Regions from separate parts of the Oceanobacillus sp. FSL K6-2867 genome, predicted to be linked through region 1. Evidence: a T-box and tRNA genes for the amino acid it is inferred to sense, from the RefSeq annotation. Region 1 holds a T-box; the other holds one or more tRNA genes.
What was found. The T-box of region 1 lies ahead of thrS (threonine--tRNA ligase). A T-box ahead of a tRNA ligase gene usually reads a tRNA of that ligase, here a tRNA-Thr.

Region 1 (3,391 bases):
ACTTCTTTATCGCCTAATACGAGTGAGAATGGTACTTTCTGTGTCTGTGCTTCACGAATTTTATAGCCGATTTTCTCATCGCGCTCATCCAATTCAACACGCACACCCTGCAATCTCAATTTGTCTACAATATCCTTTGCGTAATCCAAGTGGATCTGTGGAGAAACCGGGATTACCTTCACTTGAACAGGAGCAAGCCAAGTCGGGAATGCACCTTTATATTCTTCAATTAGGAATGCAACAAAGCGTTCCATCGTAGAAACAACACCACGATGTATAACGACAGGACGATGTTCTTTGCCGTCTTCACCAATATAAGTTAAATCAAAGCGTTCTGGTAAATGGAAGTCCAATTGAACAGTTGACAGGGTTTCATCTTTGCCAAGAGCTGTTTTCACTTGAATATCAAGTTTAGGACCATAGAATGCTGCTTCCCCTTCTGCTTCCACATATTCCAGGTTCATATCGTCCATAGTTTCTTTCAAGGTTGCTTGAGCTTTTTCCCACATTTCATCGTTATCAATATATTTCTCTTTATCTTCTGGATCGCGGTAAGATAGTCGGAAATAATAATCCTCAATACCAAAATCTTTGTATACTTTTTGAACTAATTCGACAACGCGGACAAATTCATCCTTCAATTGATCTGGACGTGCGAAGATATGTGCATCATTTAATGTCATCCCACGTACACGCTGAAGCCCTGCAAGTGCTCCACTCATTTCGTGACGGTGCATTGTACCAAGTTCGGCAATACGTACAGGCAGCTGACGGTAGCTCCATAAATTATTTTTAAATACCATCATATGGTGCGGACAATTCATTGGACGAAGAATTAATGTTTCATTATCCATTTCCATCGGCGGGAATATATCGTCTTGATAATGATCCCAGTGACCACTAGTCTCATATAATGTTTTACTTCCTAATACTGGAGTATAAACATGGTCATAGCCTAAACGCTCTTCCAGATCAACAATATAACGCTCAATATTGCGACGGATGGTTGCCCCTTTTGGAAGCCATAATGGCAGCCCTTGTCCAACCTTTTGCGATACAGTAAACAAATCTAATTCTTTTCCTAATTTACGGTGGTCACGCTCTTTACGCTCTTCCAATATACGCAAGTGTTCATCAAGCTCTTTTTGCTTTTCAAACGCAGTTCCATAAATGCGCTGCAGCTGCTTGTTATTACTGTCTCCACGCCAATAAGCGCCCGAAATGCTCAATAGTTTAAATGCTTTAATTTTACTTGTCGAGGGAACGTGAATTCCACGACATAAGTCAAAAAATTCACCCTGCTCATAAATTGTCACTTGCTCATCTTCAGGAATCGCATCAATTAATTCAAGCTTTAAGCCATCCCCAATTTCCTGAAATCTTTCCTGCGCTTCATTACGAGATACTTCTACTCGTTTAATTTCAAGATTTTCATCTATGATGCGCTTCATTTCTTTTTCAATCTTTGGAAGATCTTCTGGAGTTAACGTATGTTCCATATCAATATCATAGTAGAATCCTTCCTCGATGACAGGGCCTACTCCCAATTTCACATCTTTATAAAGTCGTTTGACTGCTTGCGCAAGCAAATGTGCTGTCGAATGGCGCATCACTTCGATGCCCTCTTCATCCTTATAGGTAATGATTTCAAGCTTGCCGCCAGTTTCCAGCTCGCGCCGTAAGTCTACGAGCTCTCCATCCAGTTTAATTGCCAATGCCTGTTTCTTTAACCCTGAGGAAATTGATGCTGCAATCTCCTCCCCTGTTGTACCTTGTGGAAAACTCTTTTCAGCTCCATCTGGAAATGTAATCTTAATTTCTGCCATTTGAAACACTCCTTTTTCTTAGAAAACTTGGCATTAGCCAAGCAGTTTGACTCCTTAGTTGCACTTGTGCAGGAGGTAATAACTTTTCTAATGCACAACAAAATAAAAAACACCCATCCCTCTGCACTTACTGCAAAGGGACGAGTGTTGGATACATCGTGGTTCCACCCTAATTCCCGTAATTAAATTACGGCTTCATTGATTCTTTAACGCAGAAATTACGCTGTCACTTACTTTTAGATTCACTGACAGAGTTCAAAGGTGGTAATTACTTGTCTGTATAGAGGAAGCTTCCAGCCCCTGACTTCCCTCTCTAAACTATACGCCTTGAACAAATAATCTTGTCCTTCTCATTACTTTTGATTCATTACTTTTCATATATAATGAGTATTATAGCGCTACGTTAAAGGAAAATCAAGTAGTAATCATTTATTTAAGTTAAAAGTAAAAGGAAAATTGCTAACTGGTTCAAAATCAACTTTTTCTTGAAAAACATTAATGACGGTTAATGTCTTTGGTTCTGATGGGTCATCACCATAAATCTTTAGTTTCTCCGGCGCCATGGCAATTAATGGGGCAAGATTAAACTCATTGTCATGCAAGCCAATGATATAAAGAGGCTCCTGTTTCATCAAAACCCGTAATTCCATGTTTGTCATTCGTTTTCCATTTTTCGTAAAAAAGGCGAAATCACTTCCTTGTAAAATATGAATGACTGGTATTCCCGGTTCTTTCTTTTCCACATAAGCCCTAAGCATGTCTACAAACGCTTGATGGTCCTCTTCTCTCCTAAATTCATCAATTGCTAAGCCAATAAAATAAATGAGCTTGTCTTTAAATGGCTTCAAACGGAAATTCACGATGGAATCAAAATGAATAACAAGACTCTCTTTTAAACTTGCTGTAAATAAAGACTTTAAAAATGCATGGTGATTTTTGTTCTCTCGAAGCTGCTTACTTTCTTCATCCTCACCAGTTATAATCCAATAGGTCAAATCATGAATTCGCTCAATCTCTTCCTTGTTCGTATAGTAGTAATACTCTTGAATAATACGATTTACCATTGTGCTTAAACGGTGAGTCATAAACACATTTGCCATTGTATCTGTAATGGCATCCATCAATTCCTTTGTAGCTACATGCTCCTTAAACTGCAGATGATTTCCCCATCTATCATCTGTTTTCCAATTCAACTCAATTTGTCTATGACTGCGAAATAAATGTTCACAAAAACTAATTACTTCTTTGTCAGATTCAAAATATACCTCCAGCAATCAATATCACCCTCATCCACGACCAAACTGTTACATTATATGGACAAACAATTAAAAAAATGAATAAAGTGCGAAATTTAAAACTGGAATATTTTAATTGATACAGTTTACTCACATGATATCAAGTATTATTTTATTGCTGCATCGTTAGTTGCTGGATTAAATCGTGAAATATAAAAAGCCTGAGGATTTATTTCCTCAGACTTTATAGACGCCGATTTGGCCCTTCCATTTTCACAGGTTTACTCACCTGTTTGATGCGTTCTATAATTCTTCCTGCTTTTACCGACT
Region 2 (3,391 bases), 1.5 Mb from region 1:
CAGCTAGAGGGTGAGACTGTAATAGATGTGTTCCGAAATGATGTGCATGTTACAGAAGGAGAAGCAAGACACATTTTAGCTAGGTTCTTATTTTACGGTCATATGGTCTTTCAAAAGGTTTCCATGCTTAGCGGAGGAGAAAAGATGCGCCTTCGGTTAGCGCAATTGATGTACCAGGACATAAACGTTCTTGTTCTGGATGAACCAACAAACCATTTGGATATTGAGTCACGTGAAGTATTGGAAGAAGCGCTTGAGGATTATAGGGGGACAATTGTTGCTGTTTCTCACGATCGTTATTTTCTAAATAAGCTGTTTGAAGAAGTTTATTGGATTGATGCCAAAACAGTTTATCGTTTTGGGGGGAACTATACATGGGCAAGAGAAAAGTTGAATGCATTAAAACCGTATCAAGAACAATTTAAATTGGTAGATAGAAGGAAAAAACAAGAACCGGTAAATAGGGAAGATCAGCTTTTGAAGAATGAGAAGCTGGAAAAGGAGATAGAAAAGGTAGAGTATAACATTTCGATATTAGAAAAAAGACTAGAAGAAATTCAGGATTTAGATGTTTTGCAGAAAGTGTATATAGAAAAAGAGGAATTGGAGAAAGTTTGGGAGAAGTTGTATGTGCGTTTAAATTCTTAGAAAGTGTTTGCTTAGAGTAGATTAAAGATGGAGATAAATAAGGTGGAGCTCTTTTAGATGTTATGGAAATGACTGGAAAGAGCTCTATAATTCTATCAAAGTAAGAATTACCATAGGAAGAGATGCGGGGAATTCAGGTAAAAACAGTGGTTTTACAACTTTTTTTTAGTTTTTTTTACATATTTTTAATTTAGGCATTGACTTTATTAAAAATATGTAATAAGATAAATCTCGCTGTTACATTATTCCACAGTAGCTCAGTGGTAGAGCAATCGGCTGTTAACCGATCGGTCGTAGGTTCGAATCCTACCTGTGGAGCCATTTTGATTGTATGAAGTAATGTCGAGTTTGCTCATAATATGTTGGCCCGTTGGTCAAGCGGTTAAGACACCGCCCTTTCACGGCGGTAACACGGGTTCGAATCCCGTACGGGTCACCAACATGGAGGATTAGCTCAGCTGGGAGAGCACCTGCCTTACAAGCAGGGGGTCGCAGGTTCGAGCCCTGCATCCTCCACCATCTTTTCTTTATTATGAAATACATTAATTATATCGCGGGGTGGAGCAGTCTGGTAGCTCGTTGGGCTCATAACCCAAAGGTCGTAGGTTCAAATCCTGCCCCCGCAACCAAATGATTTATAACCTGAAATTAGATTTGTTTTATAAAATGGTCCGGTAGTTCAGTTGGTTAGAATGCCTGCCTGTCACGCAGGAGGTCGCGGGTTCGAGTCCCGTCCGGACCGCCATTTAAATTGTCGGAGGTATACCCAAGTCTGGCTGAAGGGATCGGTCTTGAAAACCGACAGGCGGGTCAAACCGCGCGGGGGTTCGAATCCCTCTACCTCCTCCATTTAACTTCAATAAAATACATATTATTTGGCTCGGTAGCTCAGTCGGTAGAGCAACGGACTGAAAATCCGTGTGTCGGCGGTTCGATTCCGTCCCGAGCCACCATTTTTCTTTCTATATAACCTATTGGTTTATAGCAAGACACATGCCGGCCTAGCTCAATTGGTAGAGCAACTGACTTGTAATCAGTAGGTTGGGGGTTCAAGTCCTCTGGCCGGCACCATTTTATACAAGTAAATAAGACTTTAATGTAGCGTTATTTATCTTGAGCCATTAGCTCAGTCGGTAGAGCATTTGACTTTTAATCAAAGGGTCGAAGGTTCGAATCCTTCATGGCTCACCATTTGCGGGTGTGGCGGAATTGGCAGACGCGCTAGACTTAGGATCTAGTGTCTTCGGACGTGGGGGTTCAAGTCCCTTCACCCGCATCGTATTTTGTCTTAGAGGAGTACCGGCTTAATGTTGGTATCCCGATTTCAAACCCTTGCCGGGGTGGCGGAACTGGCAGACGCACAGGACTTAAAATCCTGCGGTAGGTGACTACCGTACCGGTTCGATTCCGGTCCTCGGCACCATATGCGCCCGTAGCTCAATTGGATAGAGCGTTTGACTACGGATCAAGAGGTTAGGGGTTCGACTCCTCTCGGGCGCGCCATTACGGGAAGTAGCTCAGCTTGGTAGAGCACTTGGTTTGGGACCAAGGGGTCGCAGGTTCGAATCCTGTCTTCCCGACCATTTATTTGGGGCCTTAGCTCAGCTGGGAGAGCGCCTGCCTTGCACGCAGGAGGTCAGCGGTTCGATCCCGCTAGGCTCCACTTTTGCTAACTTAATATGCGGGTGTAGTTTAGTGGTAAAACCTCAGCCTTCCAAGCTGATGATGAGGGTTCGATTCCCTTCACCCGCTCCAAATTACCATATATGGGCCTGTAGCTCAGCTGGTTAGAGCGCACGCCTGATAAGCGTGAGGTCGGTGGTTCGAGTCCACTCAGGCCCATTCATCTTTTTTTGAAAAAAGATGTTGACTTCCTTTTTGGAAGATGATATAGTATAAAAGTTGTCGAAAACAAACGAAATGTTTCAAAAAATATTTCAAAAAAGTTATTGACAACAAATTAATAGATATGATATATTAATAAAGTCGCTTTTTAAGGAAAGCAACCAACAAATTTGCTCTTTGAAAACTGAACAAAACAACCAGTATGTCAAGAAAAAGGAAACTCGTTTTTCTTTTTAAAACAAGTAGAAGTCAGCTTCTACAACAGCTAAGTATTACAAACTTTTTTGGAGAGTTTGATCTTGGCTCAGGACGAACGCTGGCGGCGTGCCTAATACATGCAAGTCGAGCGCAGGAAGCAAACTGACCCTCATCTGAGGTGATGTTTGTGGAATGAGCGGCGGACGGGTGAGTAACACGTGGGCAACCTGCCTGTAAGATCGGGATAACTCGCGGAAACGTGAGCTAATACCGGATAATACTTTTCATCTCATGGTGAGAAGATAAAAGACGGTTTCGGCTGTCACTTACAGATGGGCCCGCGGCGCATTAGCTAGTTGGTGGGGTAACGGCTCACCAAGGCGACGATGCGTAGCCGACCTGAGAGGGTGATCGGCCACACTGGGACTGAGACACGGCCCAGACTCCTACGGGAGGCAGCAGTAGGGAATCTTCCGCAATGGACGAAAGTCTGACGGAGCAACGCCGCGTGAGTGATGAAGGTTTTCGGATCGTAAAACTCTGTTGTTAGGGAAGAACAAGTTGGGTAGTAACTGACCCAGCCTTGACGGTACCTAACCAGAAAGCCACGGCTAACTACGTGCCAGCAGCCGCGGTAATACGTAGGTGGCAAGCGTTGTCCGGAATTATTGGGCGTAAAGCGCTCGCAGGCGGTCTTTTA

Region 2: it encodes a tRNA-Thr, which carries the amino acid that the T-box ahead of thrS (threonine--tRNA ligase) is inferred to sense. The anticodon was not compared.

What each region holds. Positions count from the first base shown of each region.
Region 1 covers NZ_CP150144.1:211,558-214,948, forward strand. The annotation lists gene thrS (threonine--tRNA ligase) at 1-1,826, opposite strand, end outside; T-box leader at 1,960-2,189, opposite strand; gene ytxC (putative sporulation protein YtxC) at 2,252-3,100, opposite strand; gene dnaI (primosomal protein DnaI) at 3,306-3,391, opposite strand, start outside.
Region 2 covers NZ_CP150144.1:1,728,623-1,732,013, reverse strand. The annotation lists gene abc-f (ABC-F type ribosomal protection protein) at 1-648, shown strand, start outside; tRNA gene NSQ77_RS08560 (tRNA-Asn) at 895-969, shown strand; tRNA gene NSQ77_RS08555 (tRNA-Glu) at 1,013-1,087, shown strand; tRNA gene NSQ77_RS08550 (tRNA-Val) at 1,092-1,167, shown strand; tRNA gene NSQ77_RS08545 (tRNA-Met) at 1,201-1,277, shown strand; tRNA gene NSQ77_RS08540 (tRNA-Asp) at 1,317-1,393, shown strand; tRNA gene NSQ77_RS08535 (tRNA-Ser) at 1,405-1,497, shown strand; tRNA gene NSQ77_RS08530 (tRNA-Phe) at 1,526-1,601, shown strand; tRNA gene NSQ77_RS08525 (tRNA-Thr) at 1,644-1,719, shown strand; tRNA gene NSQ77_RS08520 (tRNA-Lys) at 1,764-1,839, shown strand; tRNA gene NSQ77_RS08515 (tRNA-Leu) at 1,843-1,924, shown strand; tRNA gene NSQ77_RS08510 (tRNA-Leu) at 1,983-2,071, shown strand; tRNA gene NSQ77_RS08505 (tRNA-Arg) at 2,075-2,151, shown strand; tRNA gene NSQ77_RS08500 (tRNA-Pro) at 2,155-2,231, shown strand; tRNA gene NSQ77_RS08495 (tRNA-Ala) at 2,239-2,311, shown strand; tRNA gene NSQ77_RS08490 (tRNA-Gly) at 2,330-2,403, shown strand; tRNA gene NSQ77_RS08485 (tRNA-Ile) at 2,417-2,490, shown strand; rRNA gene NSQ77_RS08480 (16S ribosomal RNA) at 2,775-3,391, shown strand, end outside.